Regions from separate parts of the Enterococcus faecalis genome, predicted to be linked through region 1. Evidence: a T-box and tRNA genes for the amino acid it is inferred to sense, from the RefSeq annotation. Region 1 holds a T-box; the other holds one or more tRNA genes.
The links. The T-box of region 1 lies ahead of serS (serine--tRNA ligase). A T-box ahead of a tRNA ligase gene usually reads a tRNA of that ligase, here a tRNA-Ser.

Region 2: it encodes a tRNA-Ser, which carries the amino acid that the T-box ahead of serS (serine--tRNA ligase) is inferred to sense. The anticodon was not compared.

Annotation. Positions count from the first base shown of each region.
Region 1 is NZ_CP118962.1:2,820,027-2,824,083, reverse strand. It holds gene guaB (IMP dehydrogenase) at 1-611, shown strand, start outside; gene serS (serine--tRNA ligase) at 823-2,094, opposite strand; T-box leader at 2,182-2,388, opposite strand; gene croS (sensor histidine kinase CroS) at 2,429-3,610, opposite strand; gene croR (response regulator transcription factor CroR) at 3,600-4,057, opposite strand, start outside.
Region 2 is NZ_CP118962.1:2,373,675-2,377,731, reverse strand. It holds gene PYW42_RS11735 (peptidoglycan D,D-transpeptidase FtsI family protein) at 81-2,216, shown strand; gene rpmG (50S ribosomal protein L33) at 2,342-2,491, shown strand; tRNA gene PYW42_RS11725 (tRNA-Ser) at 2,587-2,676, shown strand; gene PYW42_RS11720 (hypothetical protein) at 2,766-3,017, shown strand; gene PYW42_RS11715 (FUSC family protein) at 3,273-4,057, shown strand, end outside.

The DNA of each region.
Region 1 (4,057 bases):
CATTGTATGATGTCGGCGTTGACGTTGTCAAAGTTGGTATTGGACCTGGTTCAATTTGTACAACACGTGTCGTTGCCGGTGTTGGTGTTCCTCAATTAACAGCGATTTATGATGCTGCTTCTGTGGCTAGAGAATATGGTAAAGCAATTATCGCTGATGGCGGTATTAAATATTCTGGTGATATCGTGAAAGCCTTAGCTGCTGGTGGACATGCTGTAATGCTAGGAAGTATGTTAGCAGGTACAGATGAATCTCCAGGCGAATTTGAAATTTATCAAGGCCGTCGTTTCAAAACTTACCGTGGCATGGGCTCATTGGGTGCAATGGAAAAAGGATCAAGTGATCGTTACTTCCAAGGAAGTGTCAATGAAGCAAACAAATTAGTGCCAGAAGGAATCGAAGGACGTGTCGCTTACAAAGGAAGCGTTTCTGATATTGTCTTCCAATTAATCGGTGGCTTGAAATCAGGGATGGGTTACGTCGGTGCAGCAGACCTGAAAGCGTTGCGTGAAGAAGCACAATTTGTTCAAATGAGTGGTAACGGATTGAAAGAATCACATCCACATGACGTTCAAATCACAAAAGAAGCACCAAACTATTCTGTTCAATAAAATAAAAGCTGATTTTTTTGAAATTTAAAAGAGGCAGACGTCATTTCGACGTCTGCCTCTTTTTCTGTAGAATGAAGGAGTTGCTTCTGTTTCCGCCGTTTATCAATTTTTAAACCTGTAACAAAAATCACTTTGGATTTTTGTTACAGGCTCCTTTTCCTATAGAAAAAAAGCCGTTATCTGATATCAGACAACGACCTTCATCTTCCCTTTATTTAATAACTGTTAGGTTACCCATGTAAGGAACTAGGACTTCTGGTACAGTTACAGAGCCATCTTCGTTTTGGTAGTTTTCTAAAATAGCAGCGACTGTCCGTCCTACGGCTAAACCAGAACCATTGAGTGTATGCGCATATTGGACTTTATCATTTTCATCACGGTAACGAATCATCGCACGGCGCGCTTGGAAATCTTCACAGTTTGAGCATGAACTGATTTCACGGTATGTCTCTTGAGCGGGAATCCAAACTTCCAAGTCATAAGTTTTCGCAGCTGAGAAGCCCATGTCACCTGTTGAAAGAGCCATGACACGGTAAGGTAATCCCAGTTTTTGCAGAATTTCTTCGGCATTATTCGTCATTTTTTCTAATTCCTCATAAGAATGCTCTGCATCACTAAATTTAACCATTTCGACTTTATTAAATTGGTGTAAACGAATTAACCCACGTGTGTCACGACCAGCGCTACCAGCTTCAGAACGGAAAGAAGGGCTCAAGGCCGTAAAGTAAATTGGTAAATCCTTGCCATCTAAAATTTCATTGTTGTAGTAATTGGTTAGAGGGACTTCCGCCGTTGGGATTAACGTTAAATCCGTATCTTGTAATTGGAAGACATCTTCTTTAAATTTAGGAAATTGGCCAGTTCCGAACATGGCGGTGTCATTAACGATATAAGGCGTAATCATTTCTGTATAGCCATGTTCATAAACATGTAAATCTAACATGAAGTTGTATAACGCACGTTCTAAGCGAGCACCTAGGCCTTTGTAATAAACAAAACGGCTACCAGCTACTTTGGCACCACGTTCAAAATCTAGAATGCCTAAGTTTTCAGCGACTTCCCAGTGTGGTTTTGGTTCAAAAGCAAAAGTTCTTGGTTCACTCCAACGACGTACTTCTACATTTTCTTCTTCACCAGCACCAACAGGCACAGAATCATCTGGCAAGTTCGGTAAAGTAGTTGTGATCCCACGTAGCTCTTCGTCAATAGCATTAATTTCTGCATCTAACGCTTTAATATTACCGCCGACTTCTTTCATTTCCGCGATTTTGGCCGTTGCATCTTCTTTGTTCCGTTTTAATTGAGCAATTTCAGCAGACACATCGTTCCGGTATTTTTTCATTTCTTCGACTTTGACTAATAAATCACGGCGACTTTCATCTAAACGCAGAAATTCCACTAAGATTTCTTCTTTCACACCACGGGTTTGTAGCTTTGCTTTTACTTCGTCAAAATTTTGACGCATCATTTTTACATCTAACATATTTTTTCCTCCTTAAAATTAGTACATAATCAATAATAACTGTTGTAGAAAACAACAAAAAAGCCATCTCACCCCAAAAATAAATATTCTTGGGACGAAATGACTGGAAATCTCGCGGTACCACCCAAGTTCAGTAATGTTACTGCCCTTGATTTGCAGATAACGGCTGCAGACCGTTCCAACTTATTTCGCTGGACACCTGGAAGAGACGGACTTCTTTATAGATGAATGTTTGCTCGCACCCCCGCAAACTCTCTGGAATTCAGTGCCATAAATACTTTTTCTCTTAGTTTTCTCTTTTCTATAGAATACCGAAAAAGTTCAGGGATGTCAATTAACTCTCTGATTTCTTGTTGGTACGCTGTAAGGGTAGATGAATAATAAAGGAAGTCCACTTTTGATCAGACTTCGCATAAATATATCCACCATGTAAAGCGACAATACTTTGTGCAATAGCCAGACCTAAACCAGTACCCCCCGTTTCTTGTGATCGGGATTCTTCGACACGATAGAAGCGGTCAAACAACTGATCTAAAGAATGTTTAGGGATAGCTGGTCCATCATTGCGAACAGCAATAATTGCTTCGGTGCCGACTTTGTCTACTTCCATCACAATATGATGGCCGCCTTTGCCATATTTCAAAGCGTTTGAAAGAAGGTTGTTAAAGACTCGGACTAGTTTTTCTGTATCGCCTTCCATCATTAAAGAAGCTGGATTGGCTTTTACTTGGATTTGCATATTAATCTTTTTCGCTTCCAATTCAAAATCGGCAGCAAGCTGTTCAATTAATTGTGCCATATCAAAAGTCGTCGTATGAATCGGTACACTTGGTTGACGGACTTTTGTATATTCAAAAAGATCATCAACTAATAATTTCATTTGTTTCGCTTTGACGTAAGCGGTATGCGTATATTTCAGTAAATCTTCTTGGCTATGAAATTGACGATCTTCAATCAATCCCAGATAACCAATAATAGAAGTTAACGGTGTCCGAATATCATGACTGACATTCGTAATTAATTCATCTTTTGATTTTTCAATTCGCCGTTCATCTTCAATGGCTGCGACAGTACTATCCACCAGACCGTTAATACTCGTCACGACTTTTGCTAAATCACCACTTAATTCAAACGGAATGCGGTGATTGTAATTACCATCAGCGATGTAATGTAACTCACTGATAATATGACGCAATTGCATTTGGTGGTAGCGACGAATTAAGCGCCAATAGAGAACAGCTGCATCTACTAAAAAGAAAATAGGTAAGACAAATTTATTCCAGCTCCAAAACAAATCAGTATTTAATTCTTTAGCGACCGCATCCTTAGTGGCCCAGATGACACCAGCTAAGAGCGAGTTTTCACTAAGTAGTTGTCCTAAAAGGAACATAATTGAGACATTTAATAGTAGTAATAAAACAATTGTCACAATTGCTTCTGCTAATAACTCGCTGATTTCTTTAGAAGTTAAGGTAATTCGTTTTTGTTTTTCAATCTTTTTAGGTTTAACGAGCATCGATCTTATATCCAACTCCCCACACTGTTTGAATGACTTTTTCTCCACCAGTTGCTTCTTCAATCTTATCTCTTAAATGACTGACGTGAACCATCACGGTTTTAGCAGAAACAATACTTTCTTGTTGCCACACACGCTCAAAAATTTCATCCGCACTAAACACACGATTTGGATGACTAGCTAATAGATAGAGGATACCAAACTCAAGAGCGGTTAATTGAATTTCTTTTCCTTCTATTGTTTTGACTTCGTGAGAGTCCTTATTAATCATTAATGGGCCGACTTCTAATTCATCGGGTTCTTCTTTGGTTAATTGCATTTGGCTTCTACGTAAAATAGACTTCACCCGAGCCATTACTTCTAAAGGATTGAAAGGCTTGGTGACATAATCGTCTGCACCAGCAACTAAGCCTTTGATTTTATCCATATCGGTTGTTTTTGCTGTTA
Region 2 (4,057 bases), 450 kb from region 1:
GAGCTGGGAATAATCCTGATTTTTTGACTATTTTTTGTTACAATGAGAATGCGAAACTTTTTAGTGAAGGGACTAGAGGTATGAAGAAAAACTCATTTATAGATAAAATAAAAAAAACAGATGCCGCAGCAAAGAGTCAACGAGGTAGAAAGCCACATATTCCTTTTCGATTGAACTTATTATTTTTTGTGATATTCACTTTATTTGTTTCATTAATTGTCCGTTTAGGATATTTACAGATTGTAGAAGGAGAAGAGTTTAACAAAAAAATCACTGCCAATTCTTCACTACAAATCACGACACCATCCCCTCGAGGACAAATTTATGATTCACAAGGAAAAGTCTTGGTTTCTAACAAAGCCAATTTAGCAATCACTTACACACGAGGAAAAAATATTGAAGGAAAAGATATTTTACCGATTGCGAATAAAGTTAACGAACTTATTAACGTTCCAGTTGATCCAAACTTAACGGATCGTGATAAAAAAGATTATTGGTTAGCGAATCCTGAAAATTTAAAAGCAGCCCAAGGCCGTTTAACCGATCAAGATAAAGAAGATGAAAAAGGCAACAAAATTACGGACGAAGGCACATTATATGCCAAAGCAGTTGAAAAAGTCACCCCTGAAGAAATTGCATTTGATGACCGAACCTTACAAGCAGTGACGATTTTTAAACGAATGAATGCAGCGTCACAAATGAACACGGTCTTCATCAAGAATGAAGGGGTAACAGAAGGTGAAATTGCGACAATTGGTGAACACACAGCGGAAATATCTGGTGTTTCAACAGGGACTGATTGGACGCGTGATTATTCTCAAAGTGGCGCATTACGTAGCCTGTTGGGCACCGTTTCAACTGAAAAACAAGGATTGCCAGCCGAAGAAGTCGATGAATATTTGAAAAAAGGCTATGCACGAAATGACCGTGTCGGGACTAGCTATTTAGAAAAACAATATGAAGACGTACTACAAGGTAAAAAAGCAAAATCAGAAGTCGTTTTAGACAATAACGGAAAGATTGTTTCACAAACCCCAATTTCCAAAGGGGAAAAAGGCTCCAACTTAAAATTAACGATTGATTCAAATTTCCAAAACAAAGTTGATGAAATTTTACAACGAAACTATTCACAAATAGTCAAAACCATTGGACCATACTCAGAAAATGCATATGTCGTTGCTATGAACCCTCAAACAGGTGCTATTTTAGCGATGTCCGGATTTCATCATGATTTAGCAACTGGAGAAGTCACACCTAATCCTTTAGCACCTATTTTGAATTCTGAAGTTCCTGGATCAGTTGTGAAAGCAGGTACTTTAACAGCTGGTTATGAAACAGGCGTCATTAAAGGCAATGACGTTTTAACAGATGAAGCTATTTTACTAGCAGGTAGTAATCCAAAAGCTTCTTGGTGGAATGCTTCTGGCGGAACAACCATGCAATTAACTGCGGAGCAAGCGTTAGAATATTCTTCGAATGCTTATATGATGAAATTAGTCTTTAAAATGATGGGTGTGAATTATTATCCCAATATGATTTTCCCTTATGAAGTAGGAGATGACACTGTCTTTAAAGAATTAAGAAAAGCTTTTGCAGAATATGGTATGGGAACGAAAACTGGAATTGATATACCAGGAGAAACAACAGGAATTCAAAACAAGGACTTTAAGGATTCGTCTTCTGCGCCACAAGGTGGTAATCTTCTTGACCTATCTTTTGGGCAATATGATACCTATAGCGCGTTACAATTAGCACAGTACGTTTCCACTGTCGCAAATAATGGTATCCGCGTGCAACCCCATGTGGTAGAAGGAATCTATGGCAATGATGAAAATGGAGCTTTAGGAAAAATTTTAAAAGAAATTGAACCAAAAGTTTTGAATAAGGTGAATATTTCTGAAGACCAGATAGGAATTCTTCAACAAGGTTTCTATAATGTAGTAAATGGAACTAGTCCTTTTACAACTGCACGTGGTTTAAAATCAGACAAGTTTTCGATTGCTGCTAAAACAGGGACCGCCGAAACGCAAGCAACAGATGCTAATGGAGTAAACCATACAACGGTTAATAGTAACTTGGTGGCTTATGCGCCGTACGAAAATCCTGAAATTGCAATTAGCGTTGTTTTACCACACTTAAATGATGAATCTTCCAAACCAAATCAAACGATTGCCAAAGAAGTTTTAGAAGCGTATATGGAAATGTACAAAAAATAAAATTTGTAAAGTAGAACTACTTTACAAATTTGCCCAAAAGGGTAGTCAAATGACAAAAAAAATGGTATGATATTCAAGTCTAAGAAATCTCTTGGAAAGATCAATTATTAGTAGGAGGGGAAAACATGCGCGTAAACATCACTTTAGAGTGTACTTCTTGTAAAGAACGTAACTACTTAACAAATAAAAATAAACGTAACAATCCTGATCGTTTAGAAAAACAAAAATATTGCCCACGTGAAAGAAAAGTTACTTTACACCGTGAAACTAAATAATTTATTTAGATAGAGCCTAGAATCCTTGTTGTGTAAGGGTCTAGGCTTTTTATCTTTTGATTCATTACATGTTCATTTGTAGATGGAATGTAGAGGGAGGATTACCCAAGTTTGGCTGAAGGGGACGGTCTCGAAAACCGTTAGGCGAGTAACATCGTGCAAGGGTTCGAATCCCTTATCCTCCGTACTGAGAAGCAGTTGAGTTATTAGTTGCAAATAAAACGACAGAGACGTACACTTAAAGTAGAAAAATACTTAAGAAGAGGTGTCTATTATGTCAAACTATGAAGAAAAAGAAGCGCAAGCATTAGTAAAAATTGCCGACGTTTTGAACAAATTGGATGCAAGTTTAGAAGAGTTGAGCTCGCTAGATGAGGATACAAAAAAACATAGTATGAAGAAATGGATTGTTGAAAAAAAAGCCATTCATGAGATTAAAAAAATTGCACACGAAGCTGGTAAGTATGACAAGTATGATGAAAAAGAATTAGAAAAAGAAATGGATCTGTTGGAAAAGTTTATGTAAAAAAGCGCTAGCTTTTGTTCAACAGTTATTTAATTTTGAGTCTAGAATTAATCGTTTTGATTTTTTCTAGGCTTATTTTTTATGAAGTAAGCAAATCGTATCGGGAGAGGTATTGAATTAAGAAATAAAGCATGTATTGATTCAGAAAAAAAGTTGTAGTAAAATGTTCGTCACAACTACTTTTCTTCTGATTTCATAGAAGGAAAAGTTGGAATAATGAATTGAGAAGAGTCGATTTTTAGGAGATGATTTTAGGTGACTTTTTATCAATTATTGCAGTTAGATCCATTTATTTTAAAACAAAAAATTCATCAAGCGGATACTAAAAAACAGCGGAGATATTTTTGGCGCGCCTTGTTAATAAGGGATATCTTATTAGTTTCGTTTGCGATTTTATGGGTGTCGACGATTACTTTTTTCTTTGGAAAAGCTGTAGCGCCTTTTTCAATTGTATTATTTTGTTTGCTGTTGAGTATCCGTTTCGTCTCATATGGCTACAGGGAAAAACAGGCCTTGCTTAGTTTAGGAATCGTGTTAACAATTCTAGGTGTTAGTCCATTAATTTCACTGATTTCTGTATCATTTTTACAATTGGGCCTTCATTTTATCTGCTTGCTGGCATTGTTTTTCTTAACTGGTAAAAACCCTAAAATGGGTAATCCTGGCTTGTATACGTTCTCCTACTTATATTTAGTTGGCACGGTTCACTATCAATCGTTTCAGCAATTAGAACAAACTTTCTTTGTATTAGTGTTTGCTTATCTACTTTTAGCTTTTGTTTATCATGTGAAACATAAAAAATTGGATCAAGAGATTACTTTTATACAGATGGTTACAGAAAATGGTTTTTTTAATCAAAGAAATATTTGGTTTGGTTATTACGCTTTAGGCATTAGCTTATTACTTTTTATAGGAACGCACCTTCAGATTGACCGCTTTATGTGGGCAACATTTGCTAGTTCGTCATTATTTTCTGGGTATGATACGTTTAAATTGTCTGAACGAGCAAAAGAACGAATAATAGGGGTCGTTATTGGTTC